DNA from 2 places in the Leuconostoc sp. S50 genome. Region 1 is predicted to be linked to the other one. Evidence: riboswitches for the same ligand, from Rfam matches in the RefSeq annotation. Region 1 holds a riboswitch; the other holds the start of a gene.

Evidence for each region. Region 1 has a riboswitch for lysine ahead of IAE53_RS03880 (amino acid permease). Riboswitches for the same ligand answer to the same signal wherever they lie in the genome.
Region 2: linked by a shared signal. The riboswitch ahead of lysA (diaminopimelate decarboxylase) and the one ahead of IAE53_RS03880 (amino acid permease) in region 1 are both predicted to bind lysine.

What each region holds. Positions count from the first base shown of each region.
Region 1 is NZ_JACVUE010000003.1:449-16,919, reverse strand. Features, by position in the region: gene IAE53_RS03930 (ABC transporter substrate-binding protein) at 1-1,098, shown strand, start outside; gene IAE53_RS03925 (MBL fold metallo-hydrolase) at 1,098-2,291, shown strand; tRNA gene IAE53_RS03920 (tRNA-Pro) at 2,338-2,411, shown strand; gene hflX (GTPase HflX) at 2,466-3,746, opposite strand; gene trpS (tryptophan--tRNA ligase) at 4,020-5,036, shown strand; gene IAE53_RS03905 (APC family permease) at 5,175-6,503, shown strand; gene IAE53_RS03900 (LCP family protein) at 6,564-7,763, opposite strand; gene IAE53_RS03895 (DUF1634 domain-containing protein) at 7,776-8,138, opposite strand; gene IAE53_RS03890 (sulfite exporter TauE/SafE family protein) at 8,150-8,977, opposite strand; gene IAE53_RS03885 (phospholipid phosphatase) at 9,137-9,811, shown strand; lysine riboswitch at 9,831-9,998, shown strand; gene IAE53_RS03880 (amino acid permease) at 10,075-11,517, shown strand; partial or broken gene IAE53_RS03875 (KxYKxGKxW signal peptide domain-containing protein) at 11,748-16,471, shown strand, end outside.
Region 2 is NZ_JACVUE010000001.1:332,184-348,654, forward strand. Features, by position in the region: gene thrS (threonine--tRNA ligase) at 1-549, shown strand, start outside; gene IAE53_RS01555 (amino acid permease) at 641-2,017, shown strand; gene pepF (oligoendopeptidase F) at 2,089-3,912, shown strand; gene IAE53_RS01565 (VTT domain-containing protein) at 4,026-4,697, shown strand; gene IAE53_RS01570 (XRE family transcriptional regulator) at 4,838-5,389, shown strand; gene IAE53_RS01575 (nicotinate phosphoribosyltransferase) at 5,382-6,764, shown strand; gene IAE53_RS01580 (hypothetical protein) at 6,780-7,124, shown strand; lysine riboswitch at 7,232-7,399, shown strand; gene lysA (diaminopimelate decarboxylase) at 7,484-8,773, shown strand; gene dapD (2,3,4,5-tetrahydropyridine-2,6-dicarboxylate N-acetyltransferase) at 8,778-9,479, shown strand; gene IAE53_RS01595 (N-acetyldiaminopimelate deacetylase) at 9,479-10,633, shown strand; gene dapA (4-hydroxy-tetrahydrodipicolinate synthase) at 10,636-11,505, shown strand; gene dapB (4-hydroxy-tetrahydrodipicolinate reductase) at 11,502-12,227, shown strand; gene IAE53_RS01610 (Dyp-type peroxidase) at 12,264-13,223, opposite strand; gene IAE53_RS01615 (FAD-dependent oxidoreductase) at 13,451-14,812, shown strand; gene IAE53_RS01620 (hypothetical protein) at 14,840-15,538, shown strand; gene IAE53_RS01625 (hypothetical protein) at 15,531-16,106, shown strand; gene IAE53_RS01630 (glycosyltransferase family 2 protein) at 16,103-16,471, shown strand, end outside.

The DNA of each region.
Region 1 (16,471 bases):
TCACAAAGTAAGTATAAGGTTGTCGCAACTGCGCAGGGAGACTATACGACTTTGAACCAAAAAATCATGGCTGGCGCTAAGTCAAAGACTTTGCCAGTTATGGCGCAAGCAACTTACACACAAGTACCTGATTACGTCAAAGACGGTATTGTAACGTCACTTCAATCACAGGTTGATGGTAAGAATGGCTTGTCAAAGAAGCAATTAAACAATATTTATTCTGGTTTCTTGCAACAATCTAAGTATAAGGGCGAATTCTACTCAACACCTTTCTCAGCCTCTGTACGAGAAATGTTCTATAATAAAACGCTTCTGAAAAAATACAATTTATCAGTGCCAAAAACGTGGGATGATATTGCAAAAATGTCTGACGTTTTGAAGAAAGATGGCATTACAACAGTAGGATTCGATAAGTCATTTGACATGGAATGGGATTCAATGGTCCGTTCAGCTGGTGTATCGTTGATAACCAGCAAAGGCAAGGTTAATGTTGACTCAAAGAAGGCTGTGACTGCTGCTAAGTTGATTACTGATATGGTCGCTGATGGCACTGCTAAAACGGCTGGTTCTGATATCTACGGCACAACAAACTTTGTCAATGGTAAGACAGCTTTGACTTTCTCATCATCTGCAGGAATTACAGCAACGCAGGCAGCTGCAGCTAAAGACTTTGATTGGGGTACTGCACCATTACCATCTCACAAAGGCAAATCAGCGACTGTTTTGGCTGGTAATAGCTTAGTAGTTACGGCAACAGCCACTAAGAAGCAACAAGCAGGCGCTTGGGCATTCATGAAATATTTGATGTCTGATAAGCAAACTGAAAAGTGGGCAGAAGCAACAGGTTACTTGCCAATTACTAAGAAAGCAACGAAGTCATCTGCTTATAAAGCATACCTAAAGAAGAACCCATTAGCTAAAGCAGCGTCAGACTCATTGCCAGGTGCCTTCTCAGACACTGCATTCTTGGGTTACCAAGATTACCGTACGAACTTGCTGAATGCTGTTGATTCAATGTTGACGAAGAAAACACCTGCTGCAGACGCTTTGAAAACATTATCTGACCAAACAAAGAAGACTTTGAAAGAGAATAAATAATGAGTACGCAAGTACAATTTTTAAATGGGCTGAATACAATTGGTGGCAATGTGGTCTCGTTCACACAGGGAAACACCCGACTTGTAATGGACTTTGGCGTTAATTTTGCCCCGGCTGAAACGCCGACTGGCGATTTATTAGCAGACGGAACATTACCAGCACTACCTGATTTATTCACTGATGTTGACAGTGATATGGCGACAACAATCTTTGTTTCTCATTTACATCTGGATCATATGGGCGCGTTGAAGTATTTAACCAAGCCAACCGATGTTTACATGAGTCAAGCTTCGGCTGATTTATATCAGGTCTTGACTGAATTAGGGACAGAATCTGCGCCTAATGCGACTATTAAAGTGATCCCATTTGAGACGCCAATGATGTTTGGTGATTTTGAAGTTACATTTTTCGAAACTGACCATGATGCACGTGGCGCTGCTGCAATTCGTGTCCGTGACGGTGTACACACGTTTGTTCATAGTGGGGATGTGCGACTTGATGGTCCTCACCCCGAACGTGTCAATCATTGGGCAGATATCTTACGTGAAGCACACATTGATTTATTTTTGTTAGAAGGTACGGAATTTAGTTTCGATGCCGATGACGAAACGGAACATGTGCGCCATACTGAGATGTCAGTGCAACAAGATTTTGGACAAATTTTAGATGAACATCATCAATTGGTTGTCATTAATCCCTATGAACGTAACATTGATCGCTTAGAGGCTTTGCAAAATACAGCACGGCTTCATGGTCGTGAAATCCTTTGGGATAAGCAATTTGCAACAATCATGCGGGCCATGGGTGTTGCGGATGTTAAAGAAATTGATTGGGAAGCCGTTGTGGCAGAACCCAATCATTACGTTGTTCAAAATCACTTTAATCAATTACATGATTTAGATCAATTTGATGGTCAATTTGTATATCTACACATGAATGGTGAACCTTTAGGCGAGTATGATCCTCGCTTTGCCGAATTACAGGCATACTTAGATGCCAATCATGTCGAGCTCCAACGCTTGGGTGCAAGTGGTCACGCCAAGCCAGAAGATTTGGTGTCATTAGCACAACATGTCAATGCTCAAAAGACTGTTACTTGGCATTCGTTCAAGCCAGAAAAAGAAGCAGAAGCCTTGCGCAAAGTAGGTTTGAATGTCTATCTACCAAGAAAAGGTGAAACGTTAGTGTATTAAAATTTGAATTGGCGCATTGATTGCGTTAAAATTATTCTCGTATCAACGGGATGTAGCTCAGCTTGGTAGAGCACCACGTTCGGGACGTGGGGGTCGTGAGTTCAAATCTCGTCATCCCGATGAGCGAGAAATATTAAAAGGGCAGCAAACCACAATTGGGTTGCTGCCCTTTTTTTAAATGATATAATCTTTGAAAGTCTCGCGTTCATTAGTTGACAGTTCAACGGTTATCAGAGTGCCAGTATCATCATAATCTTCTTGTAAAAATGTGTGTTTTGCGGCGAGCTGAGCCTGAACGTTACCTTTGTCAAAAGGGATGTGCAAGTTAACGACTGCGACATCTTTGAACACATGTTGTTTGATAAGGTCAATTAATGCATCTTGGGAAGCAATATCTAATGCAGAAATGGTGATGGCATTTTCACCAGTTACTTCTGGAAAGACGAGCTCGGTACGGTCAGCTTTATTATAAACTGTGATAGTTGGACGACCGCTAACACCAATTTCTTGTAATGTTTTGTTAGTGGTTGTCATCATGTCTTGATAGTGAGGGTCAGAGACATCGACGACGTGTAACAGTAGATCCGCACTGGCTGCTTCTTGCAAAGTCGATTTAAAAGCAGCGACTAAGCTGTGAGGTAGCTTAGAGACAAAGCCAACGGTATCACTGAGCAAAAATTGTTTTTTATCTGGTAATGTCAATTGGCGCACGGTTGTGTTCAAAGTGGCAAAAAGCATATCTTTTTCAAAAACTTGTTTGCTATCATCGTTACTAGCACCAATACCAAAACGCGCTAACATCCGGTTCATTAGTGTTGATTTACCGGCGTTAGTGTAGCCGACCAAGGCTACGTTTGGCAGATCATTATTTTGGCGTTGTGCTGATCGTGTTGTCTCGCCTTTCTCAAGGTCTGCTAATTCTTGACGAATATGAACCATTTGAGCTGTAATACGACGACGAGATTGTTCAAGTTTTGTTTCTCCAGCGCCTCGAGACGTAAAGCCACCACCACCAGCACCAGTTTGCTGATCCAGCGTGATTGACATACTTGTACGTAATCTTGGTAACTGATATTGCAAACGCGCCAATTGAACTTGTAATTGGGCTACTTTTGTTTGTGCACGTTGCGCAAAAATATCTAAAATCAAACCAGTGCGGTCAACCACAGTCGCGTTGGTCGCTTTTTCCAAATTACGGATTTGCGAAGGCGTCAACTCGTCGTTAGCAACGATCATGTCGACGTCATAAGTGGCTACTGCCGCGCTAATTTCCTCGACTTTGCCTTTACCAAAATAAGTTGCTGGATTAGGGCGTTCCAGTTTTTGGGTAAAAGTCTCAACTGGGTCTAAGCTGTTTGCTTTTGCTAGGTTACCTAATTCTTCTAATTCATAAGTTAAATTTGCCTGACACGTTGTCAAGCCAACTAAAAATACCTTTCGGGGTGTTTCTTGCATCAAAAAATGCCTCCAATCAAACTGCGAGACTGGGGCATTTAACGTGTTGACGAAAATTGCAGACCAATCTCAAGAAAAGCGCACCAAAACAGTTGCCTGTTTGTTGTCACTACATCTTAAAATTTGTTCAACAAGTTCCCGTACCTCTTTTTCTTAATAGTGATAGTGTATAAGTTTTCAAACCTAATGTCAAACTGAAACGATATTTCTTGTCACGGCGTGTACGTTTTCAAGTATAATGAAATAAGCTAATCAATTAAATCGAGGTTAAACATGGTAAAAGAAATTTATTTAACAGGTGATCGACCAACTGGCAAATTACATATTGGACATTATATTGGTTCACTAAAAAATCGTGTGGTAATGCAAGAATCCGGTGAATTCGATCCATTTATTATGATTGCTGACACACAAGCTTTTACAGACAACGCTCGTAATCCTGAAAAAATTCGTCGTTCACTAACAGAAGTCGCATTGGATTATTTGGCAGTTGGTATTGATCCTGCTAAATCAACGATTTTTGTACAATCTCAAATTACTGGATTGCCAGAATTAACTGAATATTTTATGAATTTGGTCAGTGTGGCACGTCTGCAACGCAACCCGACTGTTAAATCAGAAATTCAACAAAAAGGTTTTGGAGAGGGCATTCCAGCGGGATTTTTGACTTACCCGGTGTCTCAAGCGGCTGATATTACAATTTTTAGAGCTACAAAAGTGCCAGTTGGTGACGATCAAGAACCCATGATTGAACAGACGCGCGAGCTAGTTCGTTCATTCAACAATGCTTATCAATCAGAAGTATTGGTTGAGCCTGTCGGTGTCTTTCCGCCAAAAGGGCAAGGACGTCTTCCGGGTATTGATGGTAATGCTAAAATGTCAAAATCACTGAACAACGGTATTTATATTAGTGATGATGCAGATACATTAGCTAAAAAAGTCAAGTCGATGTACACTGACCCATTGCATATCAATATTGATGACCCCGGTCATGTTGAAGGCAATGTCGTCTTTACTTATTTGGATATTTTTGATCCCGACAAGCAACGTGTACAGGCACTAAAAGAGCAATATACTGCTGGTGGTCTTGGTGACATGAAAATCAAAAAGCACTTGATTGAAGTGATGGAAGCTGAAATGGCACCCATTCGTCAACGACGTGAAACGTTTGCCCAAGATATTCCAGCTGTGATGGCTATGTTAAAGGCTGGCTCTGATCATGCTAATGAAGTAGCAGAGTCAACAATGAAAGACGTACGCCATGCAATGGGTATTGATTATTTCGACTAAAAAAATCACTGCAATCTGAAAAGGTTGCTTTTTTAGTGCCAAAATATGCTTATGGACACAAAAAAGACACAAATTGTTAAAATATGATAAAACAAAATAGTATATAATGGCAAGATAGATAAAAAATCAGGGGATGATATGGACAATAAAGCACAACTCAACCGCGGATTCGGCCTGACTGCCTCACTGGCGTTAGTGGTTGGCACAATCATTGGTTCAGGGATTTTTTTTAAACAAGGTAGTGTATTAGCGTCGGCAGGTAGTACGACATCTGCATTAATTGCATGGGCAGCTGGCGGTATTTTGACACTTGCTTCTGGTATGAGTGTTGCTGAAATTGGCTCCCAAATGGCTAAAACTGGTGGCTTATACATTTATATTGAAAAAATTTATGGCAAAGTTTGGGGCTATTTAGCTGGATGGATGCAAGTCATATTTTATGGTCCGGCTATGATGGGATCAATTTCTGCTTATTTTGGGATACTATTTGTTGACTTGTTTCAATTACCCAAAATGTGGGCGATACCCTCAGCGATTATTGCATTGGCGTTTGTTGGCATAATCAACTCAATTCCTAATCGTTTCAGTGCTGGCTTTCAGATATTGACGACGACACTTAAAATGTTGCCGATTGTTGCGTTGATCATTTTTGGTATGTTTTTTGGACAACATGAAGCATTAGGACAGACAGTCACTGCGGTAGCACACACTAACAGTGGGGGATTTGGGGTTGCTATTTTAGCAACGCTATTTGCTTACGACGGCTGGGTAACTTTGGCAAATATTAGTGGTGAAATTAAAAATCCACAAAAAGTTCTGCCAAAGGCAATCGTATTTGGGCTTATTATTGTTATTATTTCTTACGTGGGTGTCAGTTATGGGACATATAGAAGTTTAGATGCAGCGAAAATCGTTGCGCTTGGTCAAAATACAACAATTCATATGGCAACCAGTGCCTTTGGTGTCGTTGGTGGTCGTTTGATGAGTGTGGCGGTTTTAATTTCATTATTAGGGACATTAAATGGTAAAATTGTTTCATTTCCACGTGTCTTGTTTGCAATGGCGCGAGATGGCTTATTCCCGTTTGCAAAAACGTTTTCTAAGATTAACATGCGGACCAAGACACCCAATGCTGCGATTTGGTTTATGATTGTTCTTGGTGACTTAATGTTATTGTTAACTAATCCTGATCGACTCACTGACATTGCTATGTTCACGACTTTCTTGTTCTATATTTTGGCATTTGTCGGCGTTTTCATTTTGCGACACAAAGATCCGACTGGCGTCAATAGGGCGTTTTCAACACCGTTATATCCGTTTATCCCAATACTAGCAATTGCAGGTTCACTTTACGTGGAAATTTCCGAAATTTTGCATGATTTTTCTGGTGTTGTAATATCGATTGCCGTTGTCGCGATTGGATTGCCTGTTTATTTGATCTTATCAAAACGACAAATTAAAAAGTAAGTTTTTCAGTCAAAAAGAAACCCCCGAAAATCACTTTTCGGGGGTTTTAAAATGATAAAATTATTGATCTGACGAACTTTCTGTTGACGTGTCAGAAGAAGAATCAGAGCTACTTGAGGATTCATCATCTGCTGGTCTGAGAGAGGCAGCCACGGCCTGAAGTGTACTTGGCACTTCACCGCCATAGGCAGGACCTGTGGTTGCTGCCTTTAACCCTAGCGCTTTACGAGCTAGGTTAGTCACGCGTTGCTTTTCTTGCTGCGTCACAACTTCATAGGAAATGGCATTACCAGAAGAGTCTGGATAGCTTGTTCCCTCACCTTGAATATGTTCACTCACAATGTTATTTTTAGCTTTGATATACTTACTTGCAATTGTTGTCATGTCACCAAATGTCAAATCGGTGAGGACGTTTTTACTGAGCGTTGTCATAAATGAATTATTCAAGAGGCTCGAAACATTGGCAGATTTTTTAATCAAACCTTCAAGGACGAGACGTTGACGCTTTTGACGACCATAATCGCCTTCAGGATCGTCATAGCGCATCCGAGAGAATGCTAGTGCGGCATCGCCGGTCATGACATGCTTTGTTTCAGACCATGTGACGCCATTGTCATCAGAATGTTCATAACCGGTACTACCTTTATGGAAACGGTATAAATTAGGACCGTAATCGTGAGCGGTGTCTTGGCTATAAGTGAAATCAAGTGGCGATTTGACTGAAATACCACCAACTTGGGTGACCATTTTTTCCAAACCAGCCATATTCACTAACGCGTAGAAATCAACTGGAATATTGAGATAAGCTTCAACAGTTTTGATGGCTGTTGAGGTTGAACCATAAGCATAAGCGGCATTCATTTTTTGTGGGAAAGTATCTTCATAACCAGGGATAGCAACCATTGCGTCACGAGGGATGGAAATCATTGTCGTTTTTTCTGTTTTGGGATTAATGAGCAATAACATCATGGAATCCGTACGGCCTTTGTAGGTACGACCCAGTTCGCCTGTATCAGTTCCAAATAATAGAATAGATAATGGTTTACCACTAGAAACAACGCTTGAGACGTTACGGGCCTTTTTAGTGCCTGTGCTCTTATAAACCTTATCAATGGTTGATTTAGCATTATTAATTGCGTACCATGCGAAGCCGCCGGCCGTGATTGCTAATACAGCAATGATTGCTAAAATCGTATTTCGCAATTTGTGGGTTGGTTTCTTAAAACGATCCGTACGAGACTTTGTTTGATTTTCTGCCATGATGATCTCCGATTAGTGTTGGCCAATGAACATGGCAACGAGTAAAATAATGAAAACTGCGACGGTAATGCAAACATATCGCCAATCTTTAACTTTGGTGAAGGCGTAAATGGAGGCGATAATTCTTAAAACGGGTGTTAGAATGAGTAAAAATAATCCTAACATCATGATAGCACCGGCTTGAAAATGAAGAGAACCACTTACAATCTGTGCTAGTTGACGAGGATATCGATTGTGAAAATAGCCTGTTTTAGCGCTATTGATAAGATAGCAGGCAAAGCCAAGAATCATGACAACAACCGCTATTATGACGCCAATTCGTAAAACAATGCCAATTTGGCGTTCTAAATCTTTTTCTGTTTGATTAGTGGACATATGTGAGTGCCTCAATACAACGTGATATTAAATGCTTTTAGTAGTAGTTGTAAGCCAGCAATGCCGACAACTGGGATAAATAGTTGTCGGAGTCGTTTTGCTGGAACATGTGGCATAATACGTGCGCCAATTGTTGCACCTAACACGATACCTAAAGCAATTGGTACTGCGATGTCAGCTCGAATTGTGCCATTAAAAAAATAAACAAGAGCGCTGGCTGCAGCCGTGACGCCCATCATTAAATTAGAGGTTGCGCTGGCAGGCTTGAGTGGCATTTTCATGACACCATCCATGGCAAATACTTTGAACATACCAGATCCTATGCCTAATAAACCAGACGCGAGTCCAGCCCACAACATGACCACTGCACCACCGGGAATATTCTCTACACGATAATCAATGTTTTGATTCAGTGCTTTGTCATAGTAGGTAGCGTTGAGCTGTAATTTGTTGGCGAGAGGGTCGCTATGAGCAACTAATTCGGCTTGATTGTGGGTGTGTAACTTACGCCACATGCGATAGGATTGATAAACCAGCAGCACGCCAAAAAGGAAATTTAACCAAATTGGGGCAAAAAAACCTGCACATATTGCACCGATTAGCGCACCAATTGTCGTAAAAATTTCGAGTAACATAGCAACACGCAGATTGAGCATGTCGTCTTTTAAATATGCGATTGAAGCACCAGATGAAGTCGCAATCACAGCGACAATACTGGCACCGATTGCGTAGTGAATAGGAATATTAAAACCAATCACTAGGATTGGTGTGACAATCATGCCACCTCCTAGGCCCAAAAGCGCCCCAAGGGTTCCGGCAAAAACACCAACCAATAGCATAATGATAATGGATAAAGTTAAAGCCAAGATTAAATTCCTACCACTTCACTGTTTTTTCAATAATTATATTCTACACAATGCTACAATTATTGTGTACGATAAGCAAACGTGTTTGTAGAATTTTAATAAATTGGGAGAGCGTTTACTTCGGCATGACGAGTGAACGGAAGTGTATTTGTGTTAATTCAACCTGATAAATTACGAAAATTATTGATTATTATTTTTGGTGTCGTTTTTATTGTCTTTTGCCTTGCAGTCAGGTTTAATGCTGTTTTGGTAGCTTTTGGAGATGATGCGGCTACGCTAGTGGTTCAAAATATGTTGCCACATTCTCTGCAAGCTTTGATAACAATAGGCCATCTATTTGCGCATTATTGGTTAGTCTTGCCATTTATCGCTTTGATGGCTGGTGTTCTTTATCTGGCGCAATACAAAATTGCAATGTGGTGGTTCATTATTTCACAAATAATGGGGATGTTAGTGTGTTTGATTGTTGCCATTGTAGTTGGTATCTCTTGGGATAGTGGGCTACAGTTACGTGACATGATGCCAAATTTATTGTTGGTATGGTGGTTGCAAGTCTTGTTCTTGGTGGTGGCGTTGATTTTACCGCGTTTACTGAAGTCAAGGCGACTGCAAATAATCATGAGTACGTTGATTGGTGCATTTTGGCTTTTCATGATGATTTCACTGATGCAAGCCAATAATATGCTATTATCAAGCGGCATTGGCGCTTTGCTATTTGGCTACTTTTGGTGGCAATTAAGCGCACAAATTTACCGCAAACGTGCTCGCCAGTGGCAACATGTTCTAAAAATTGACGGTCGGGTTTGATTGTGATATGCTTTTACTAATATATCAAAGAGGTTGCAATCAACATGAGTCGCATAACTGAGTCTGCCAAGACACTGATGTTATGTTAAAGGGGCGATTGCCGAAAATATCATCTGGCAATATGATATTTGGGCTGGTAATTAAGAGTTACTAGACTGTCGTAGTAATACGGTGCGCTTTGAAAAGTGATTACGAAAATGACTTTTTAAACCTCTTTCTGTGTGAGCAGGAAGAGGTTTTTTGTTGGGAATAGGAGAATTTTTATGTCTGAAGATAGTGGGCAAGTCAAACGAAATCTGAAAACACGTCATGTGTCGATGATTGCATTAGGCGGATCAATTGGTACAGGGTTGTTTGTCGCTTCGGGTGCTACAGTGGCACAGGCTGGTCCAATGGGCGCGATTGTTGCTTATTTAGCGATTGGCGTGATGGTTTATTTTTTGATGACCAGTTTGGGAGAAATGGCGACTTATGCACCAACCTCTGGTTCATTTTCCGATTATGCAGGTAAATATGTTGATCCCGCATTAGGATTTGCGATGGGTTGGAATTATTGGTTTAATTGGGCGATCACGCTGGCGGTTGATATTGTGGCTGTTGGATTAGTTGCCAAGTTTTGGTGGCCAAATACACCGGGTTGGATTTTTTCAGCCGTTGCTTTGGCATTCATCTTTTTGATTAATTTGTTCTCCGTTGGCGCTTTTGGTGAAGCTGAGTTTTGGTTGTCAATGATTAAAGTGATTACAATCATCGTCTTTTTGGTGGTCGGTGTGGCAACCATCTTTGGTGTTATTCATTCTGACGTCAATGTCATGAAAAACTTATCAGTTGGCAATCATGGCTTTGTTGGGGGACCACAAGCGATTTTGTCAGTCTTTGTCGTGGCAGGATTTTCTTTCCAAGGCACTGAATTAATTGGTATTACGGCTGGTGAGGCACAAGACCCTGATAAATCAGTGCCTAAGGCTATCAATCAGGTATTTTGGCGAATCTTATTGTTTTATATTTTAGCCATTTTTGTGATTTCAGCTTTGGTTTACTACCAAGATCCACGTTTGTTAAGTTCATCAACTGAAAATATTGCTGTATCACCATTTACAATTGTCTTCAAAAATGCGGGGATTGCTTTTGCTGCTAGTTTAATGAATGCTGTTATTTTGACATCGATTGTGTCATCGGCTAATTCGGGATCTTATGCATCCTCACGTATGTTGTTTGCTATGGCGCGTAAGGGTGAAGCCCCTAAGATTTTCGGCAAAGTGTCAAAACGTGGCGTGCCCGTGGCAGCGCTGGTATTGACGACGGCAATCGGTCTATTAGCGTTTATTTCTAATACTAAAGGTGGCTCGGTTGCCTATACTTGGCTCGTTAATGCCTCTGGATTGACTGGCTTTATTGCTTGGGTTGGAATTGCAATTTCGCATTATCGCTTCCGCCGCGCGTATGTCGCGCAAGGTAAAAGCCTGTCAGATTTGAAGTATCGGGCAAAGTGGTTCCCATTTGGACCACTGTTTGCTCTGGTTATCTCAATTGGGGTCATTATTGGTCAAGATCCAGAAAGCTTTACTAATTTGAATTGGGAAAAGATTGCAGTTACATACTTGTCGGTACCATTATTTGCCATTCTATATATTTGGTACAAAATTTCTCACAAAACAAAAGTGATTAAGTTAAAAGACGTCGACCTGTCACAACCAAAAAAATAAATATTTTTTGCAAACGTTAGCTGGTGTGGTACCATTTAACGTTTTTTTGTGCTCAAAATTCATTAAAAAGACATAGTTAAGTCTGAAAATATACTTTCTTTTTGTAAGTATGTATAATATATGAATAATATGTAAAATATGTGTTTATATATAGGCATAAAATATCATTAATGGTATTAGTAGTGATATATTTAGAGTAGAAAATTGACTAAACGAAAAGGAAGTTGATTATGAGCGCAAAATATGATAGTCGCAGCAGTCGACAAACTAATGAAGTAAAACGTTATAAAATGTATAAGTCTGGTCGGCAATGGATTACAGCTGGATTGTCAACGTTGATGGTTTTGACGGGGATGGCTCTCATTGATGACACTGATAAAGTTAGTGCGGACACAACGACTGGTAGTACCGCAATGGCGGCTTCAGCAGCAGCTAATCCAGCAAGTGCCGCTGACAACACACTTTCTAATACAACCAGTGAAGCAGTGTCTTCAGCCAATGCACAAGTATCAGCTAATTCAGCCAGTGATTCTTACGCCACTGGTTCTTTGGGGAGCAGTGCCTACCCAACGCTTGATTCAGTTGCCACAGATAACACAGTTAGTGCGGACGTGAATGACCAAAATGCCATTTCAGTAGATAAAAATGCTGATGCAACGTCTAATGCTGTTGATGTGACGACGAGTGCAAGTGCTACATCAAGCAGTGCAGCTTCAACATACAATAACGGTAGTGTGGCGGTAACTATCGCTACGCCAAGTAATGCCACTTCTTCATTGGTATCACCCACACAAAGTGGCAGCACAGTAACCACGGCTGGTGGTTCGACTGCTACTGTGACATCAGACGCATTGGCAACAATTGAAAAAGCGTCAAGTGCAGCTGCCAGTTCTGCAGCAGCTGCTGCAAATTCTTATAGCTCAGCTGCAACATCACAAGCAGCTGCCTTGCAAAACGCACAAAGTGCAGCTTCAAGCGCGCAAAATTTGTTAAATAGTCTTTCAGCCAATCAAGGCGTAGATCTCATTAACATTCTCACAACGGCTGTGGCTAATGTACAATCTGCCCAAACGCAAAATACACTGCCATTAATGCAGCAAGCATTATCTGCTGCTAAAGCTGGTGATTATCAGGCTGCATTAAGCGCTTATAATTCGGCTGCTTCATCAGCTTTTGACTATGTGAACTTGACGAGAGGACAATCGGAGTTTGCTGCCGTTTTTGGGACATCTTATAGTACGTTAACTTCATTGGCAACTTACACAAGTAAGGGTACAGTTTCGCAAGCTATTATTAATGATACGACGCCTTTGATAGCTGCGTCATCAGCTAATTCCGCAGCACAAGCAGCCCTAGCAGCTGCACCTACTTCAGCACAAATTGCTGCTAACCAAAGTGCTGCTGCTGAAGTGACGTCTCAAGCAACATCGCTTGCAGATTCATACGCAGCCTTGCTGAACGCGGATATGGTTTTGGTGAATGTTAATTATAATGCGAATGCCACAGCAACTTCTAGTGCCGCTGCCACGGCTGCTGCTGCTGCTGCGTCGATGAGCTCAACACTAACCAATGGTATTGCCGCAGTCAATACGGATGCTAATTTGAAATTTGCGGCAACAGAAACTGTTGGCGGAACTTTTGGATTTTCAAAAACCTATTTTAGTTCTTATGCAACTACTGCAGCTGCTACAGCTGCGGCAACTAGTGACGCAACTGAAAAGGCGATGTGGAACACCGTTGCAGCATTTGCTTCTTCTTTAGCAGCTGATAGTACGGGGACTGCCGCTACAGCAATGATGGCTGGTAACTCATCTGGTAAAATTGCGGGTATTATTCCAGCACTAACTTTGGGCGACAATAATAGTTTGCTGACACAATTGCAGAATGATATTACCACATTGAATGGTATTTTAACGTCAGATAAATTATCTTCAGCAACTTATTTGAATCCAATTATTGATAATGGTGATGGTACCCTATCAACCAACGTTTCAGTTGATCCAAATCAATTGATTCATGACAACATTGATGTTGCCGTTGCCAATTTAACTAGCGACCTAACAGCAATTAATACGGCGATTAACACTTATGTTAATACTACAATACCTGATTTTGTGACGGCGTGGTATGCAACAACTTATACAGCCTATAATAATGGCACTAAGGCAAGTATGACAGCTACTGCGATGAAGTTGATTTCACAAGCTGTTTCACTCACTGTCAATAATAAGGTTGCGGCACTTTCAGCTGGTTATGCTCAGACACTATTAAATGCTGCCAATGCCATTACTGGTACTGATGCTAATTCGTTGTATGCCAAGAATATTTTATTACAATTATCAGATGCTCAACAAAGCATGTCTGACACGGCTGCAAGTAACTACAATGCGGCTAGTGCCTATCTTGGCACTACGGATTTAACATCTTCAACGTTTACCAGTCAAATCAAGACGCAACTTGGTACCATTGGTGGCTTATTTACTTCCATAATTACTGATTTGGTCAATACATCGACAACTAATATTTCTAATGCGGTCAACACAATGATGACTGGTGTGACGCAATCCGAGATTAATTTGGCGAATGGGATTAATTCAGCGTTGGTAGCTTTCCAAAATATTGCGGTGTCACCAACGGTTACAGTTACCGCTGGTTTTGATACTGGGACGCCAGATGTGTCAGATGTCGCGGCTGGGCAATTTGCGACGACAACTTATTCGGCGACCTATACGGGCGCAGTAACTGGCACGTCAGCGACTGTAATTGCGTATCAAGCAATTGATAAGACACAGTTACAGGCGTTGGTGAACACAACGACTGCCAATAGCAATCTTGCAAGTGTGATGGCGGCGCAATTGACTGCTGCACAACAAGTTTTGACGAATGATAATGCGTCACAACAAGATTTGAATCAAGCGTACGCTAATTTAGTCGCTCAAACAGCCACTATCACTGTTAATGATGCAACTACTGGGCAAGCTGTCACTTTGACATCAGATAGCACTGTCTATGGTGGATCTGGCACCACAGCAACTTTTGATTTATCAAAAGTAATGCCTGCTGGATATGATTTTTCGCAAGCAGTAGTAACTGGTGGCACGATTGATGCGAATGGTGTCTTAACGGTTAACTTCGACAATGATAGCACGGTTGATCAGCCAGTGACGATTGATGTACCGCACAAAATTACCACGTCAAGCAAGGTGAATACGTTTAATATTCAATTGACGTACGAAGATGCGAGTGGCAATACACTACAGCTGGCTACAACAACCACTGTAACTGGAACAGCCACTCTAGCTACCGACGGCGTAACTGGTGTTACGACGCAAAGTGGCGCTGTTGTTTGGCAAGGTGCAGATGGCGTGGCTTCTGATGATGGCACGACTTATACTGTTAACTCGATTGATGTACCAGCAACGATCACGTCAAATGGGCAGACATACTATTTGCATACACCGGGTGAAGATGCGCAAGGTAATGCAATTGACGGTACTAACGCAATCACACTAACCTTTGATGAGAATCAAACTGTGGCTTCAACACAGACCATTAATGAAGTATATGGTGCAGCGCAACAGGTTGCTGTGAAGTTAATCACTGTTGTTAAAGCGAGTGATTATACCGATACGGTTAGCTCTTCGTTAAAGGAGTTTACTGACGCCGCTGGGAACAAGTATTATATTGTTTATGAGGCGATGGATGGGGCAGACTTAACTCAAGGAGACGCGCATATTGGCGATACCATTGATCCTGCAAGCCTCCAACCTATTATAGATGATTATAATCCGGAACAAGCTGTTGATATGGGATTCACTGCAGCTGGCTATACTCTTGGCTCAGATATGTATTGGGATACACTTGGCAACAAAAGTGTGCCTGGAACCTATACCATTAGTGGCGCGATTGCTGAAGCTGACGGTTCATATACTCATTATTTGATTATTACCGCAACACCACAAACAACAAGTGCTACTGTTAATTATGTGGATGATGAGACTGGTAGTGTGATTTCAACGGCTACTATTAGTGGGCAAGTTGGATCTTTGTTTGACGTTGACGGGTCCGATACTTTAAATGGTGAGCAGCAATATGATACGGCTGATTATCAACTTGTGAGTGTCGAGAATGGTTCTGGAACCTATGTTATGTCAGCTGGTACCGATGGCACTTCTGTCGATGCCACGCCAACGATTACGGTTCATTTGCAAATGTCGGTTGAGAAGTCAACGTCGATTAGCGAAAGTGAGTCAATGTCAACTGTGGCAAGCTTGAGTGAGTCGACGTCAAAGAGTGAATCCATTTCGAACAGTGAATCCATTTCGAACAGTGAATCAACGTCAAAGAGTGAGTCAATTTCAAACAGTGATTCAACATCAAATAGTGAGTCTGTTTCAAACAGCGCATCGACATCAAATAGTGAGTCTGTTTCAGACAGTGAATCGACGTCAAATAGTAAGTCAATTTCGAATAGTGACTCAGCGTCAAAGAGCGAGTCCCTCTCAAACAGTGAATCGACGTCAAATAGTGAGTCTGTTTCAAACAGCGCATCGACGTCAAACAGTGAATCTGTTTCGAACAGCGAATCAACGTCAAATAGCGACTCGGTTTCAAACAGCGCATCGACATCAAAGAGCGAGTCTATTTCGAAGAGTGAATCAACGTCAAAGAGCGACTCGGTTTCAAACAGCGAATCAACGTCAAAGAGCGAATTAGTTTCAAACAGTGAGTCAACATCAAAGAGCGAGTCGATCTCGAACAGTGATTCCACGTCAAAGAGCGAGTCGATCTCGAACAGCGAATCAACGTCAAAGAGCGAGTCGATCTCGAACAGCGAATCAACGTCAAAGAGTGAGTCAATCTCAAACAGCGAATCGACGTCAAAGAGCGACTCTGTTTCAAATAGTGAGTCGACATCAAATAGTGAGTCTGTTTCAGACAGTGAATCAACGTC
Region 2 (16,471 bases), on a different contig from region 1:
TACGGTCCCAAGTTAGATGTCCAAACTAAGACAGCATTGGGTGGTGAGGAAACAATGTCAACCATTCAACTTGATTTTCTGTTACCAGAACGTTTCAATTTGACTTATATTGGTGCTGATGGACAAGATAACCATCGTCCGGTTATGTTACACCGTGGTATTGTGGGCACAATGGAGCGCTTTACAGCTTACTTGATTGAAATGTATAAGGGCGCTTTCCCAACATGGTTAGCACCACTACAAGTGCAAATCATTCCCGTGAATGTTGATGCGCATGGCGAGTATTCTCGAGATATTCAACAAAAGTTGCAAGCTGCTGGATTGCGTGCACATGTTGAAACTAAAGATGCCAAGATGGGTTATTTAATCCGAGAAGCACAAACAAACAAGATTCCATATACTTTGGTTCTAGGTGATTCTGAGGTTGATGGTCAAACTGTCACAGTCCGTAAATATGGCGAAGACAAGACACAAACCATGTCATTTGAAGACTTCCAAAACATCATATTGACTGATGTTTCACACTATTCGCGTGAAGTAAACGATTAACGATTAAAAAGTTCAATTATGGCGTTGTTATAAAAGCACCCTACGAATTTCGCAGGGTGCTTTGCAGTAAAAGGAGAATTTAAATATTAATATGTCAGAAACGAAAGAGAGTCATCAACCGCAGCAACATGGTCTAAAAAATCGACATGTGCAACTAATTGCTATTGGCGGCACAATTGGGACCGGTTTGTTTATGGGTGCTGGAAATTCCATTCATTTTGCCGGACCATCTATCCTGTTGGTTTATCTCATCATTGGTTTTTTTATGTTTGTGATGATGCGCGCTATTGGTGAGTTGTTATATGCGGATCCAACGCAACATACTTTTATCACCTTCATTACTAAATATATGGGGAATCGTGCTGGCTTTTTTGCGCGATGGTCTTATTGGCTAACAATTGTGTTTATGGGCATGGCCGAGTTGACTGCTGTTGCAAAATATATTCAGTTTTGGCTGCCAGATTTGCCAAGTTGGCTGATTCAAGTCGTGATTTTGGTATTATTGACATGTGTGAATTTGGTTACGGTTGCTTTGTATGGTGAAACGGAATTTTGGTTTGCAATGATTAAAATCGTAGCTATTTTGGCACTGATTGCCACAGGTATCATCATGGCATTGACGGGCTTTAAAACAACGGTTGGTGATGTTGCATTCAGTAATGTTTGGCATCATTTTAGTCTTTTTCCAAATGGTGTTGGTAACTTTATTAATGCTTTTCAAATGGTGATGTTTGCCTTTGTTGGTATGGAATTTATTGGCATGACCACGGCAGAAACAGAGAATCCCCGTGCTGTCTTGCCAAAAGCTATTAATCAAATTCCATGGCGAATCTTGTTCTTTTATCTTGGTGCGTTATTTATTATCATGACGATTTATCCTTGGCAAAAAATTCCTGCTAATCAGAGCCCGTTTGTAATGGTATTCCAATTGGCTGGCATTAAATGGGCGGCAGCCTTGGTGAACTTTGTTGTATTAACTAGTGCTGCGTCGGCCCTCAATTCGGTGTTATTTAGTGCTAGTCGTAATTTTTACGCCTTGGCTTATCAGTCAAAAGCTTCATTTATAAAACCATTCCGTAAAATGTCTCATGCTAAATTACCAGTGAGAGCAATTTTGTTTACATCTCTAATGGTTGCATTTTCTGCAATTATTTCATTAATTCCAACGATCACCAATGCTTTTAGTTTCGTGACAAGTGCATCCACAGATCTGTTTTTGATGATCTATGTCCTCATTTTGATTGCCTACATGCGTTATCGTCAATCGAACGATTATATGTCGGATGGTTTCCTAGTGATTGCACCAAAAGTGCTTGTGCCAATGGCCATTGTATTTTTTGTTTTTGTGTTCATAACGCTATTTTTCAATCCTGAATCCCGTGTTCCGGCGCTAGGGTCAACGATATGGCTCATTGTCTTTGGTCTCATTGCAATGAGACAACCTAAAACAATTAGCTTTGCAAAGTAAGTCTTAATGGCTTGCTTTTTTATTTTAAAAAGATATGATGAATGTTAGAATATGAAAAGGAAAAACTCATCATGACTCATAAAAGAAAACTAAAGCGGTCCGAAGTTCCGGTGAATTTGACTTGGGACTTAACTGACATTTTTAAAACAAAAGCAGATTACGATAATGCGTGCCAACAAACGACAGCTACAATTAAACATTTTGCGGACTTTAAAGATCATCTGGGTGATAGTCCTCAAAATTTATTGTTGGCAACTGAAAAGTTAGTGAATGTGATCGACGTTAATATTGATAAAACTTGGGCTTATGCAGAACTTTTGTATGCTAGCGATATGACCAATCCAGTTGCCCAGCAAGTTAAGGGGGCATCTGAGGACCTCATGGCAACTTTTTACGCGGGGACAGCTTTTTACAAAATTGAAATATCAGGTATTAAATCCGATAAATTGAAGTCATATATGACGCAAGAACCAAAATTGTTAAATTATCAATTTTATTTTGACAGAATTCGTTTAAATAGTGCCCATCAATTAACAGCGACAGAAGAAAAATTATTGGGTACGTTAAACGCAACTCTTCAGAGTCCTAATGATATTTTTGACACGCTTAATGATATTGATTTGAATTTTGGTACATTGAAAGATGAAAATGGCGATGAAATTGAATTAACCATGGGGAATGCTTCGCAGTTTATTCAGTCGCAAAATCGTGACATCAGAAAAAAGGCCGTTGATATGATAGCGCATGCGCATATTAGCGTTTCGCACACCATGGCTAAACTTTATAATACCCATGTTCACAGTCAAAATACGATTGCTGCTTTACGTGGCTATCACAGTGCGCGCTCACAGCAATTAGCACAAAATAACATTCCCGAAGCACTATATGACGTGCTCATCAGTAAAACCCATGAACATATCAATACGGTTTACCGCTATTACGATTTAAGAAAAAAAGTGCTTGGGGTTGAGCAGTTACATCACTATGATCTATCTGTACCATTAACTGGTAAAGATTTCTTGCCAACAACCTATGAAGAGGGAAAAAAGCTGGCACTAGAGGCATTGCAGCCACTTGGTGAGGATTACGTTAACCAAGTTAAAGAGGCATTAAATAATCGCTGGATTGATGTTGCAGAAAATGTCGGCAAGTCTTCTGGTGGTTTTGAAATTGGTATTGCAACAGTTCATCCGTATATTTTATTAAATTGGACAAATAAATTGTATAGCACTAATATTTTGGTGCATGAAATGGGTCACGCGATACACAGTGTCCGAAGTAATCAAACACAACCGGTTCAATATAGTGAAGCGGCAACTTTCAATGCCGAGATTGCTTCCACGCTCAACGAGATTTTATTGCAAAATTATTTGATCAAAAAATACCAAAATGACCGTGACGCGCAAATTTATTTGCGTACCAAATCAATTGCTACTTTTTTGGGAACGTTTGTTACTCAGGTAAAGTTTGCAGAATTTGAGCAACTAACATACCAAACAGAGCAAAATGGTCAAGCATTGTCTTTAACAGTATTGAATCAAATGGCGACACAATTAGAGCATCAATTCAATGGTGAGCAGATTGTTGATGATTTTCCGGATGACAGTTATAGTGTACATTTTGCCAGCGTGCCACATTTTTATTACAATTTCTATGTCTATCAATATGCGACATCGTATGCGGTGGCCAGTGCGATTGCCAATAAAATCTTGAGTGGCGATAAGCAAGTGCTAGATCACTATCATCGTTTTTTGGCTTCAGGCGGTGTCGATTATCCAGTTAATCTCATTAAGTCAGCAGGGGTTGATATGGTCAGTGGGGAGTATCTTGATAGTGCTTTTGCGAATTTTGAAGATGATGTTAATACCCTAGAAAGACTTTTTTCGACTAAGTAAAGCGACAATCAATAGTTGCGTCGTTGTTGTAACAACGATATGGTAAAATAGAATTACTGAAATTGGAAGGAAAATGCGTCGCTGTTGCAGATTATGACCGGCGCAAACTCATCATGGCTTTTTTAATTGATTTTATTCTACATATCGATGCTCATATTGCTAATTTGGTGCAATCATTTGGTTTATGGACATATCTTATCTTATTCGCAGTTATTTTTATTGAAACTGGTGCAGTCATCATGCCCTTTTTACCTGGGGATTCCTTACTATTTGCTGCGGGTGCAATTGCTGCCACGCCGGCTGGACTCAATGCCGGACTAAATCATTGGGTGTTTATGTTTGTTTTCTTTTTTGCAGCCGTTTTGGGTGACTCTTTGAACTTTTGGATTGGCCGAACAGGTGGTTATCAGCTGATTCGGCACCCCTTAATTGGGCGCTTCATTAAAGAGGAGCATATTCGAGAAGCGGAGGGCTTTTTCGAGAAAAGGGGTGCGGTTGCCATCATTATTGCGCGTTACATGCCAATTGTGAGAACCTTTGTGCCGTTTGTGGCAGGTATTAGTCAGTTCCCGTATAGCCGCTTTTTGAAAAACAGCGTGATTGCTGCGTTTACGTGGAGCTTGATTGCCACAGGGGCAGGTTACTTGTTTGGCAATATTCCGTTTGTTAAGGCGCATTTTTCAATTATTATTTTAGGGATCGCCTTAGTAACATTGTTGCCAACGATTATTGGTATCATTCGTTCAGCGATGATTTCACGCCGACAAAAGAAGTTATCTAAATAATAAAATATATCGTAACCACCTGATGTACTACTATATCAGGTGGTTTTATGATAAATTCAATTAAGTAATGATTGCTCTCGTGTTACAATAGAAAGAAAATGAGATAAGCCCTCGGAATACCGATGGTATGAGATGAAACCATGAATAATATTGAAAAATTACAACAGTTAACCCAAATGACCCGTCAAGAAATTGCTGATGCACTTGATGTTGAAAGTGAAACCGTTTTGGCTTGGGAAAATGAAGCCATCATGCCAACGGTCAGTGAACTAGAAGCGCTCAGTGGTATTTTTTCAGCGCAATTGGATGCCAAAGGTATCGAGACACAAAAGCTAACGCACCCTATTCACATTCGCCTATCTGTCGACTATTTGTTGAATCTTGGTATAACAATGTCAGACTGGATAACCTTAAAATGGGCATTTGAAGGTCAGTGGGAATCTGATAAACTTGCAGTTGGCTTTTTTGATAACAATCAATTAACACGAATCATCGAAACAGAGTCAGAATTTGTTGCCGCTTTTGCTGGCTATTTAATTTTACAAACTGATGGTGAGTTTGAACCCTATATTGATGAATTTAACGATGATAAAGAATATGATTGGCGCTTGATTCGTCATAGTGGCGAAACGTTTACAGACGTGACTCGTATGCTTGTCACGACTGAATTGACGGAGATAAAGCATGGCTGAAAATTTAATTATAGCGACAGATGCTTACAAGTTAACTCACCATTTACAGTATCCTGATGATATTACTAAGTTATATTCCTATGGCGAAGCACGTGTCGGTGGTCAGTTTGATCAAGTCAGTTGGTTTGGTTTGGGGATGATTTTGCATGATTATTTTCATACCAAAATTACTGATGATATGATAGACGAAGCTGAAAAAATGTCTTTACAAACATTTGGAACATCAGCTTACTTTAATCGTGCTGTCTGGGAAAAAGTTCGTGACTTAGGCTACTTTCCTGTTACTATCAAGGCATTACCTGAAGGCATGACTGTGCCAACGGGAAATGCGTTATTTACAATTGAAACGACAGCACCGTGGTTCGCCACAACGTTGAATGCTTTGGAAGTCATTTTAATGCATGTCTGGTATCCAACGACAATTGCCACTAACTCTATGGTGATTAAAAAACGTTTGCGGCCATTGTTTGAGCAGTCTGGTTCAGTTGATGATTTGTTTTTAGCAGTGAATGATTTTGGGCTGCGAGGCGCTACGAGTTTGGAATCTGGTAAACGCGGGGGTGCTGCGCATTTGTTACATTTTCAAGGATCTGATAATTTGGCGGCGTCGCAATACTTCGAGAACGTTTATGGTATTGCAGGTCGGGCTTTGTCTGTTTGGGCGACTGAACATTCGGTCGCAACTGCTTATGGTGATGGGCAAGGTGAATTCGATTACGTGAATGCGCAACTTGATCGTGCACCAGAAGATGCTGTTTTGTCGATCGTGATTGATTCTTATGATGCCATCAACTTTGTCAAAAATGTGATTGGCTCTGATTCAATTAAATCAAGAATTATGAAACGTTCAGGTAGAATAGTGTTGCGTCCTGATTCAGGTGATCCAGAACAGATTGATTTAGAGGTATTAAGGTGTTTGGGTGACATTTTTGGTACTGAAACAAACGATAAAGGCTATCGCGTGATTCAACATAATGTTGGTATCATCCAAGGTGACGGTATGAAAGCTGATACCATCGTATCACTTTATGAAAAGCTGATGGCAGAAGGGTGGTCAGCTGATAATTTGGTCGTTGGTTCTGGTGGTGGCTTGCTACAAGAAGGATTCACACGTGATACCGAACGGTTTGCTATTAAAGCCGCGTATGCCGAGAAATCTAACGGTGATCATCTCAACATTCAAAAAATGCCTAAAACTGATGTCTCAAAGGCATCAAAATCAGGACGTTTGAAAGTCATTCAGCGTGACCATAAAATCATCACTGTTTCGCAAAACGAACCTGGTGAAGATCTATTAGAGGTAGTCTACCATAATGGGATTGTATCACCAATTAATGGTGCGGACATATTGGCTCGCGCCAACAATCATGATTGAAAGGACTAATAACAAGTGGGATTAAACTATCATTTTAGTAAACAACCAAGTGATGACGATATGTCAGTCAAAGTCACCCGACTAGATGAAAAAGCCGCAGCACAAGCATGGCGTCAACGTGATAAACGTGATCATCAACCGATTAGTGAACCGGATACGGGTATGGTTGGTCGTGGCATTAAAGCATTAGGCACTGAATCAGCTATCGGAAAAGATGAAAGAAAAGCGCAAATGCAAGTTTTGTTTAATCAGGGGATGACTAGTTACATTGATTTAGCTTTTGAAATGAACTTAGCAGAATCAACAATAAGACGCTATGGTAAAGAGCTTGGGCTAACATTTATTGATCAAGAATTTTAATCATTATCTTGTTCACAAAATAAGGTTATAAGTTAAGATTAAAGACAAGTAAATAATTACCTTGACATTTTCTAATTTTCAAGGGATAATAGTCTAAATACTTATATATTTCACATAGAGGTTGCGATTGACATTGCGCCTGCCGGAGCTCTTGTAGGGGTTGATGGTAGGTTAGGGGACGTCGCCGAAATACGTTTTATCTACAAATGAAACGTGTTGGGCTAAGGGTTAAGAACCGTTAGACTGTCGCATACGTGCGGTGAGCTATGGCAACTGTCAAAATTGGTAAATTAAAAAGCCGTTAGACTGTAACCGTGAGGCTCAGACTAATGGCTTTTTATTGTGAATAAGGGGAAAGCATGAGTTATCCAACGAATACGAATCAGCATTTAACAATTGAAGACGTCGATACCATTGAATTAGCGCAAAAGTATGGCACACCGCTGTATGTTTATGATGTAAGTCATATCAGACAGACAATCCGTGCTTTTAAACAAGTATTTGAACAAGAAAAGATTCCATTTGTAATTAGTTATGCTGGAAAAGCATTTGCCACAAAAGCAATCTATCAAGTTGTCGCTCAGGAAGGCATTCATGCAGATGTGGTGTCTGGTGGTGAATTATATACAGCGCTAGCTGCTGGCTTCCCAGCAGCGCATTTAAGTTTTAATGGTAATAATAAAAGTTATGACGAATTGACATTTGCTGTTAAAGAAGGTGTCGGAACTATCATTGTCGATAATTTTTTAGAACTAAAATTACTTTCTGAAATTGCTGAAAAAAATGCCATTAAACAGGACATTCTGTTACGAATTTCGCCTGGCATTTCAGCACATACACACGAGTTTATCAGTACGGGTCAGCAAGATAGTAAATTTGGTTTTGATTTAATATCTGGGCAGGCGAAAGAAGCTTTTGATATTGCCATCAATGATGATCATTTAAACTTACGTGGTTTGCACGCACATATTGGGTCACAAATTTTTGATGTCACTGGTTTTGAACAAAACGCCGCGCTTCTTGCTGATACGGCTAATGCTTGGGGGTGGCAACCTGAAGTCATTAACGCCGGTGGTGGTTTTGGTATTAAATATACTGATGAGGATAAGCCGTTACCTGAAAGTGAATTTGCACAGGCTATTATCCGTGTATTGAAAGCAAAAGCTGCTGAATATGATTGGAAAATGCCAGAAATATGGATTGAACCTGGACGTTCAATTGTTGGACCAGCTGGAAAAACATTGTATACAATTGGCTCAAGAAAAGACATTCCTGATATTCGTCATTATTTGGCCGTTGATGGTGGTATGGGTGATAATATTCGACCGGCGTTATATCAAGCTAATTACACAGCCGTATTAGCCAATCAACCGAATGCTCAAACTGAAGAAGTCGTTCGGGTTGCTGGTAAATATTGCGAATCTGGTGATGTATTAGTCTGGCAACAAGCCTTACCGGCCACAAAACCAGGGGATATCTTAGCGGTAAATGCAACGGGTGCTTATGGTTATGCCATGGCCTCGAATTATAACCGCAATCCCAGACCAGCAGTAGTATTTGTCGAAAACGGCCAACACCAATTGGTTGTAGAACGAGAAACATTTGAACATTTAGTGTCATTAGACCGAGATTATACTCTAGGAGAATAGTAGAATGCCTGAAAACGAAGCACAACGTTTGATCAACTTTATTGCAAATGCACCCAAAAAAACACCTGTGAAAGTGACCTATAAAGGATCACTTAATGCTGAGGTGCCAGACCAAGTCAAACATTTTGGTAATGATATTTTTGGTCAGTTAATCGGTGATTGGGCTGATGTTGCGCCATTGATTTCAAATTTGCCAGAAGACAGTGTTTTGATTGAAAATGATTCACGTAATTCAGCAGTACCGTTGCTGGACAAAAAGGCTATCAATGCTCGAATTGAGCCCGGCGCTATTATTCGTGATCAAGTTAGCATTGGTGATTCAGCTGTGATTATGCTTGGTGCCGTCATTAATATTGGTGCCGAGATTGGCGCGGGGACAATGATTGATATGGGAGCCGTCCTTGGTGGCCGTGCGATTGTTGGTAAAAATTCACATATTGGCGCTGGTGCCGTACTGGCAGGTGTGATTGAACCAGCATCTGCCCAACCTGTGCGAGTTGGAGATAATGTTTTGGTTGGTGCAAATGCGGTCGTCATTGAAGGCGTGCAAGTTGGTGACGGTGCCGTTGTTGCTGCTGGTGCGATTGTCACCAAAGATGTACCGGCAAACACGGTGGTTGCTGGTGTACCTGCCAAAGTAATCAAAACAATCGATGAACAAACGCAACAAAAAACCGCTTTAATTGATGCACTAAGGAGTCTTTAATGACAGTTTCTGAAGCAGATATACAGACATTTCGGCGTGAATTACACCAAATACCAGAACTAGCTTTATCCGAATTTCAAACACATGATTATTTGCTCAAAAAAGTTCAGTCATGGCAGACTGATTTTATGACTATAAGAGAGGTACCAGAGCTACCAACAGCTTTGTTAGTAAGATTTGAGGGTTCCCATCCTAAAAGAACAATTGGTTACCGATCAGATATTGATGCTTTGCCAATTACAGAAGATACGCAGCTACCCTTTTCTTCAATACACGATGGTCGCATGCATGCCTGTGGGCATGATGTTCACATGAGTTTGGCTTTGGCCATTACTAAATATTTCAGTGAACATCAGCCAGAAGATCATGTCATTATCTTTTTCCAACCAGCAGAAGAAGAAAAGAGTGGTGGAAAATTAGCTTATGAACTGAATTTATTTGAAGGGCAATGGCGCCCCGATGAATTCTATGGTATTCATGATCAACCTGATTTACCTGCTGGTACTTTGAGTACGTTAGCAGGCACTTTATTTGCTGGTACTGCTGAGTTAAAGGTGGATGTCATTGGTCAAGGTGGTCATGCAGCCTATCCTCACTTGGTTCATGATCCAATTGTAGGCGCCGCGGAGTTGATCACAACGTTACAAACAGTTGTTTCGCGTGGTGTTGATCCAATTGAAGGTGGGGTTGTCAGTATTGGCACAATCCAAGGTGGCTTCGCAAATAACGTTATTCCAGATCGTGTTCATTTGGAAGGTACAGTACGTAGCATGACATTAGCTGGATTGAAAACGATGATGGCACGCATTCAAAAAATAGCTGATGGTATTGCCTTAGCCGACGATTTGACTATCGAAGTGTCTTTGGAAAGTGGCAGTTATTTGCCAGTGGAAAATGATCCAAAATTGGCTGAAAACTTGATTAATTATATGACGGAAGATGACAATATCAACTTTGAATTAGCCAAACCAGCTATGACAGGCGAGGATTTTGGGTATTTATTACAGCATATTCCTGGCGTGATGTTGTGGTTAGGCGTAAACGATTCCCATCCACTTCATAGTGCCAAGCTTAACATTGATGAAGCAGCACTGATGCCCGGATTTTTGGCCCTTAAATCCTTTTTAGTTTATCGCATGTCGCAAGGAGATTGAAAATGTACGAAAATATTCGTTTAATCACCGCAATTGTAACACCGTTTACAGCCGATGACAGTATTGATTATAACGCGTTGGATAGTTTGATAGAGCATTTGTTGCAGCATGGTACGCAAGGTTTTGTTGTTGCAGGTACAACCGGCGAATCCCCCACACTAACTCACGAAGAAAAGTTGGCTTTAACCACGCATATTGTCGAACAAGTCAGCGGCCGTGCGTTAGTAATTGCGAATGCTGGCTCTAATAATACTAAAGAGTCTGTTATGGCAGCGCGCGAATTAAGTGCTATTGCAGGCGTTGATGGTATTTTAGCGGTTACACCTTACTACAATAAGCCCAGTCAGGCAGGGATGATCGCCCACTTTGAAGCCATAGCAGACGCTGCTAGCAAACCAGTCATGCTTTACAATATTCCGGGCCGTACCGTGGTTGGTTTGACATTAGACAGTGTTTTAAAGCTTGCAAAGCATCCAAACATTAACGCTATCAAAGAAACAACTTCGGTTGATTTAATTGCAGCTGAAGTTGCTGGTACGACTGATTTCTCAGTTTATACTGGTGAAGATGCGATGACCTTATCAGCTTACGTTGTGGGTGGGGCGGGTACTATTTCAGTTGCTTCACACTTATATGGTGATGAGATGACAGCGTTATTTAAAGCGATGGCTACAAATAATTGGCAAGAAGCAGGCAGATTGCAACGGTATTTGACACCAAGAATGAATGCATTGTTTGCTTACCCATCTCCAGCACCAGTTAAAACAAAACTGGCTGATCTTGGTTTGATTAGAGAAGATGTTCGATTGCCTATTTTAGCCTTGGCTGAAGCTGAAAAGGCACATCTGAATGATTTATTGGAGAATTCATGACAAAAATTATTTTAGCAGGTGGTTTCGGCAAATTAGGTGAGGCGATCCAAAATGGTCTCAAGGCCGATTATGAAATTGTTGGCATTTTAAGTGGTCATCAGCATGATAGTGACATACCAGTTTGGACATCTCTTGCAGACATTGATGTATCAGCAGATATCTGGCTTGATGTGAGCACACCAGCGACCGTATATGAGAACGCCCAGTACGCAATTGCTCATCATATGGCATTAGTCATTGGTGCGACAGGATTAAGCGATGCGCAAGTCACTCACCTTAAAGCTTCAGCGACAAATGGTATTTTAATTGTCCCAAACTTTAGTTTGTCAGCTGTATTGTTAATGCAATTCTCAAAAACGGCAGCGCAATACTTTCCAGATGTGGAAATTGTTGAAGCACATAACCCCAAAAAAGTGGACTCACCATCAGGCACTGCAAAACAGACTGCACGGATGATTGCGAGTTCACGACAAAAAGCACCAGCACAAACAAGTGTTGGTGAAGCGCGTGGCGAAAGAGTTCATGATGTGCCTGTGCACGCGATGCGTTTACCAGGTTACATTGCGCAACAAACAGTGTACTTTGGTGGCATTGATGAGCAACTTACATTGTCCCAAAGCACAACAAGTCGTGCTGCTTTTGTGCCAGGTGTCATTATGGCATTAAATGCTGTTACAAAATTAGATCATCTCGTAATTGGACTTAACCAGTTATTAGACTAAAAAAGTTACTTCAGTGATGAACTGAAGTAACTTTTTTTATTGATTATAAACACCATCGGCGATGTCAGCTAAAGTATCACGAGAAGGAATAAAGAAAAGTTGACCTGATAAAATATCTGAAAATGTGAGTAAATAATCAGACTGTTCTACCATATTTGTTAGCATGCCTTTGGTAACTGACCAATAGCGTGAATACCCAATGAAGTAAGTACCGGTGTTGCCTGAAGCTGGATCTGAAAATGGTACATTCATGCGAACAATTTTTTGTTCTTCGCCATTTTTTTCAAATTTAGAAGCAACGTTGTGAGCGTTCTTGAATTTATCATCATCTTCTAATTCTAAATCGGTGAATTTTTCACGTCCGATTGCCTTTTCTTGGGTTTCATTATTGAGATGTCCCCAAAAATCCATATTGTGATGCCACTTTTGGGCAAAAGCATAAGCACCGTTGATGAATTTAGGATCTTCCTCACCAATTAGGGCATAACCAGCAGCATCTTCAACGGCCGGCGCTTCCGTACCATCAATAAAACCAATGATTGCACGTCCCTCAAAATATCGGAATCCTTTAGTTTCATCAACCACATCAGTGATATTTTTTAGAAAACGCATAAATTGTGTCTGCGCTTCATAGACAACAGCCTCATTACTAGCGCGTATGTGGAAAAAAAGATCGCCAGTTGAAGCAGGCATTTCGTATTCTGGGCCCTTTACACCGCTGAATGTTTCTAACTCAGAAGGTTTTGGCTGATTTGGGAAAAGATATTCCCAAGCTGCTTCACTAAATCCAATGGCAACTTTCAAGCTTGATTCTGTTGCCAAATGAGAATCACGAATGCGTAACGAACGAATAATTGCCTGTGAACGGTCAGCAAATTCCTGAATCGCAGCTTGTGTCTTTGCGCGATCTATTCTCTTGAACTTGAGCACGGTGAATTGAACGTGCTCGCCAACATCTTTCCAAACATCTTGTGCTTTTAATGGATTAACTGTCATTTTTTCCCTCCAATTATTAAACTAGTGCTATCATACGCTAAATAATCATTTTAATCAATAATCATTCTAAATAACATTAGTTCTAATGTACCTATAAATCACATAAAATTCACATTTATCATGTAAAATGAACGTAAATAGGTAATAATATTAGTTTTATGATGATTGAGTAAAATTTTGGAGATTATTAACATTATAATAGCCAATATTGAGCAAGGAGAAGTGATATGGAAATTAGAATCATCGGCGCTAGTCACGCCGGCATAGCGTGTGCGTTACGCGCGAGGGAAGAAAATCCAGACAGTAACATTATCATTTATGAAAAGCAAAAAAGTATTGGTTTTGTAGCGCAAAGTATACCGCTCTATTTAGGTGGCGATAGTAATTTTTTGAAGTTATCAAGTTATACCACAATTGCTGAACTAGAAGAAAAACATATTACGGTTAAAACACAAACGGTGATTGATGCTGTTGATCTCAATCATAAGTCAATTCACTATGTTGACATGGTTTATGGTGTGGAAAAAGAAGATCATTTTGATAAATTAGTCGTTGCGACTGGCTCATATCCCAGTCTGTCCTTAGTCCAAGATGGTTTTTTGGATAAACTATATGTTATCAAAAAATTTGAAGATGCGGTCAAAATTAAACAATTAATGGCTGAAAGTCGGAGTTGTATTGTGATTGGTGGTGGCGCGATTGGCATTGAAATGGCTAAAATTTTGAGTGAATTAAAAATTGAAACCACAATCATTCATTCTTCAGATTTCATCTTAAACCGATATTTGGATAAAGAAATTGCGCTTGATATGCAAAATGCATTGGTAGAAGATGGCGTTAAAATTGTCACGAATGCTTTGATTAGCAGCATTGATGAAGAAAATCTAGAGGATGGTAGTCGAAAAATTAGTCATGTCAAGACAGCTGATGGGCAACATTTTGAGGCTGACGGTATTATTTATGCAACTGGGTTTAGACCCAATTCCTTTTTAGTTGCTAATCAAGTTGCACTGGGTGATCGTGGCGCGATTATTGTAGACGATTACATGCAAACGAGTCATCCGGATGTCTATGCCGTTGGTGATTGTGCGACAACCAAGCTAACCAACGTGAAGGAACCTACTTATGTGCCACATGCGAGTGATGCTATTCGGCAGGGGGATGTTGCAGGCGTAAATTTGACCGGCAATAGTGTGAAATTGAAAAATTCACAAGGTACGTACAAACTTAATTTTGATCGTGATATCTCGTTGTGTATGTCTGGTTTGACAAACGAAAAGGCGAAGCAAGAAGGTTTTGATAGCGATGTTGTCTCTATCAGAGATCAGTATGTCAGTGGCAATGGTTTCTTTGAAGCTTACTTGGTTTATGAAAAAGAGACACACAAAATATTAGGTATCCAGTGTAAAGGATCAGCATTTGAAGTTGGCGCGCAAGCAGAGATAATTTCGTTAGCTATCCAAAATAATTTAACGGTTGAAGACCTTCAATACAGTGATTTTTATTTCAAACATGGCTTCAATAATCCTAGAAGTTTCACACAAATTCTTGCTGATACGATTCGCCAAAAAGAAAAAGCCGTCAAGTAATATTGGCGCTGGAAAGGAGTGTTGACAATGGTAACAGAACAAAAAATTACCGATTTAGACTACTGCTATGTGTCATGGGAACTTTTGCAAGAATTAGAAAAAAACACCTTTTCCAGAAATGAGTGTATCAGAGCATTTAAAAAAGAGTCAAACGACAGACAATCACTGATTATAAGTGTTGTAGCATTAATTTTACCAATGATTTTATTGGGAAGTATTGTGTTTTCTAATCACGCAGCAAGCTTAATGTACGGCAGCACTGGTACGACTGAAAATATTTGGACGCGCGTTGTTGGATTATTAATGCTATCGGCTTTTTTATTTTTAATCGTCTATATGTTGTCAAAAGAATTGTCCAAATACAAGGTTTTTAGGCCAATTAAAAAATTAATTAATCAAGATTTAGAAGCAAACTTACGATTAGAGGTTGACGCAATTGATCAGAAAGCTTCAAAAATTGTCAACGATTCGATACTTAGGGACTCAAAGATTCCAGAAAAATTTCTGTCATCTGAATTTTTGTTAGTTATTATCAAGTATATGGAAAGTGGACAGGCATCTTTTATTAAAGAGGCAGTATATGCTTTACAACTTGATCTCAACAATACTGGCTATTATGCCAATATTTTGCCAAAAGAGACGCTTTTACAGTTGGAAAAGAAGTATTTATTGGATCCTAATAAGAATTTGACCAAAAAAATTGAATTGGCTGAAAAAAATGACTGACAAACATATACAATCAAATACTAAGCAATTTAGTCAAGAAAATATTTTTATTGAACCTGATGATAAAACATCAAATTCGCAAGATGTGAAAAATTTTGTGCAAGATGATTTTTTCGACAAAGGACACTGGGGACTTAAATTACGACAATTCGGCATCAATTTTGCTTTCTTAATCGTGCTCGTGTTACCGGTCTTGATATTATTTGATTCACTACAAGATGGCCGATTTTGGCAATCATTGTATCATTGGCATTATCAAGATGGGTTTGACCTTACTAAATTTTTACAAGCTTCAATCTTAATTGCGATTGTCGTTGTGTTGGTATGCAGTTTGGCATTTTTGGTACGAAATAATTATCGTGAACAGAAAATATACCCAAATCAAATTACATATAATGACGATAAACTTCAGGCGCGAAGGTCAGTCATGAATGAGCTTTACACGAGTAGATATGGCGATAAAAGCTTTCGTGAATCAACGAAATATTATGCTGTTAATGAAGAACAAAATATTGATGATCACCTAATTAGTGACTTATTTAAGGAAAGTGGGGTCGAAATTAAATGAAGCAAATTCTGACAGTTTTTGTGCAAATTTTAACCTTATATCCGATTATTGGTGCTATTGCTTGGACTATTGGTGGTATTTTTTATCGCACAGTGTACGTTGGCAAAATTTTGGATCGTGATTTTAAAAAAATTCGCGTCGAAAAAGAGCCAATGATTACAATCATGATTCCTTGCCATAATGAAGAAATGGTTATTGAAGATACGATTGAGTATTTGATGAACGATTTAGAATATCATAACTATGAAGTACTGGTTTGTGATGATGGCTCAACTGATACAACCCCTGAAATTTTGTCTAGACTAAGTGTTAAGTATCCGAAGTTACGCGTTTTACGTGTCAACAAGAATAAGGGTAAGGCACAT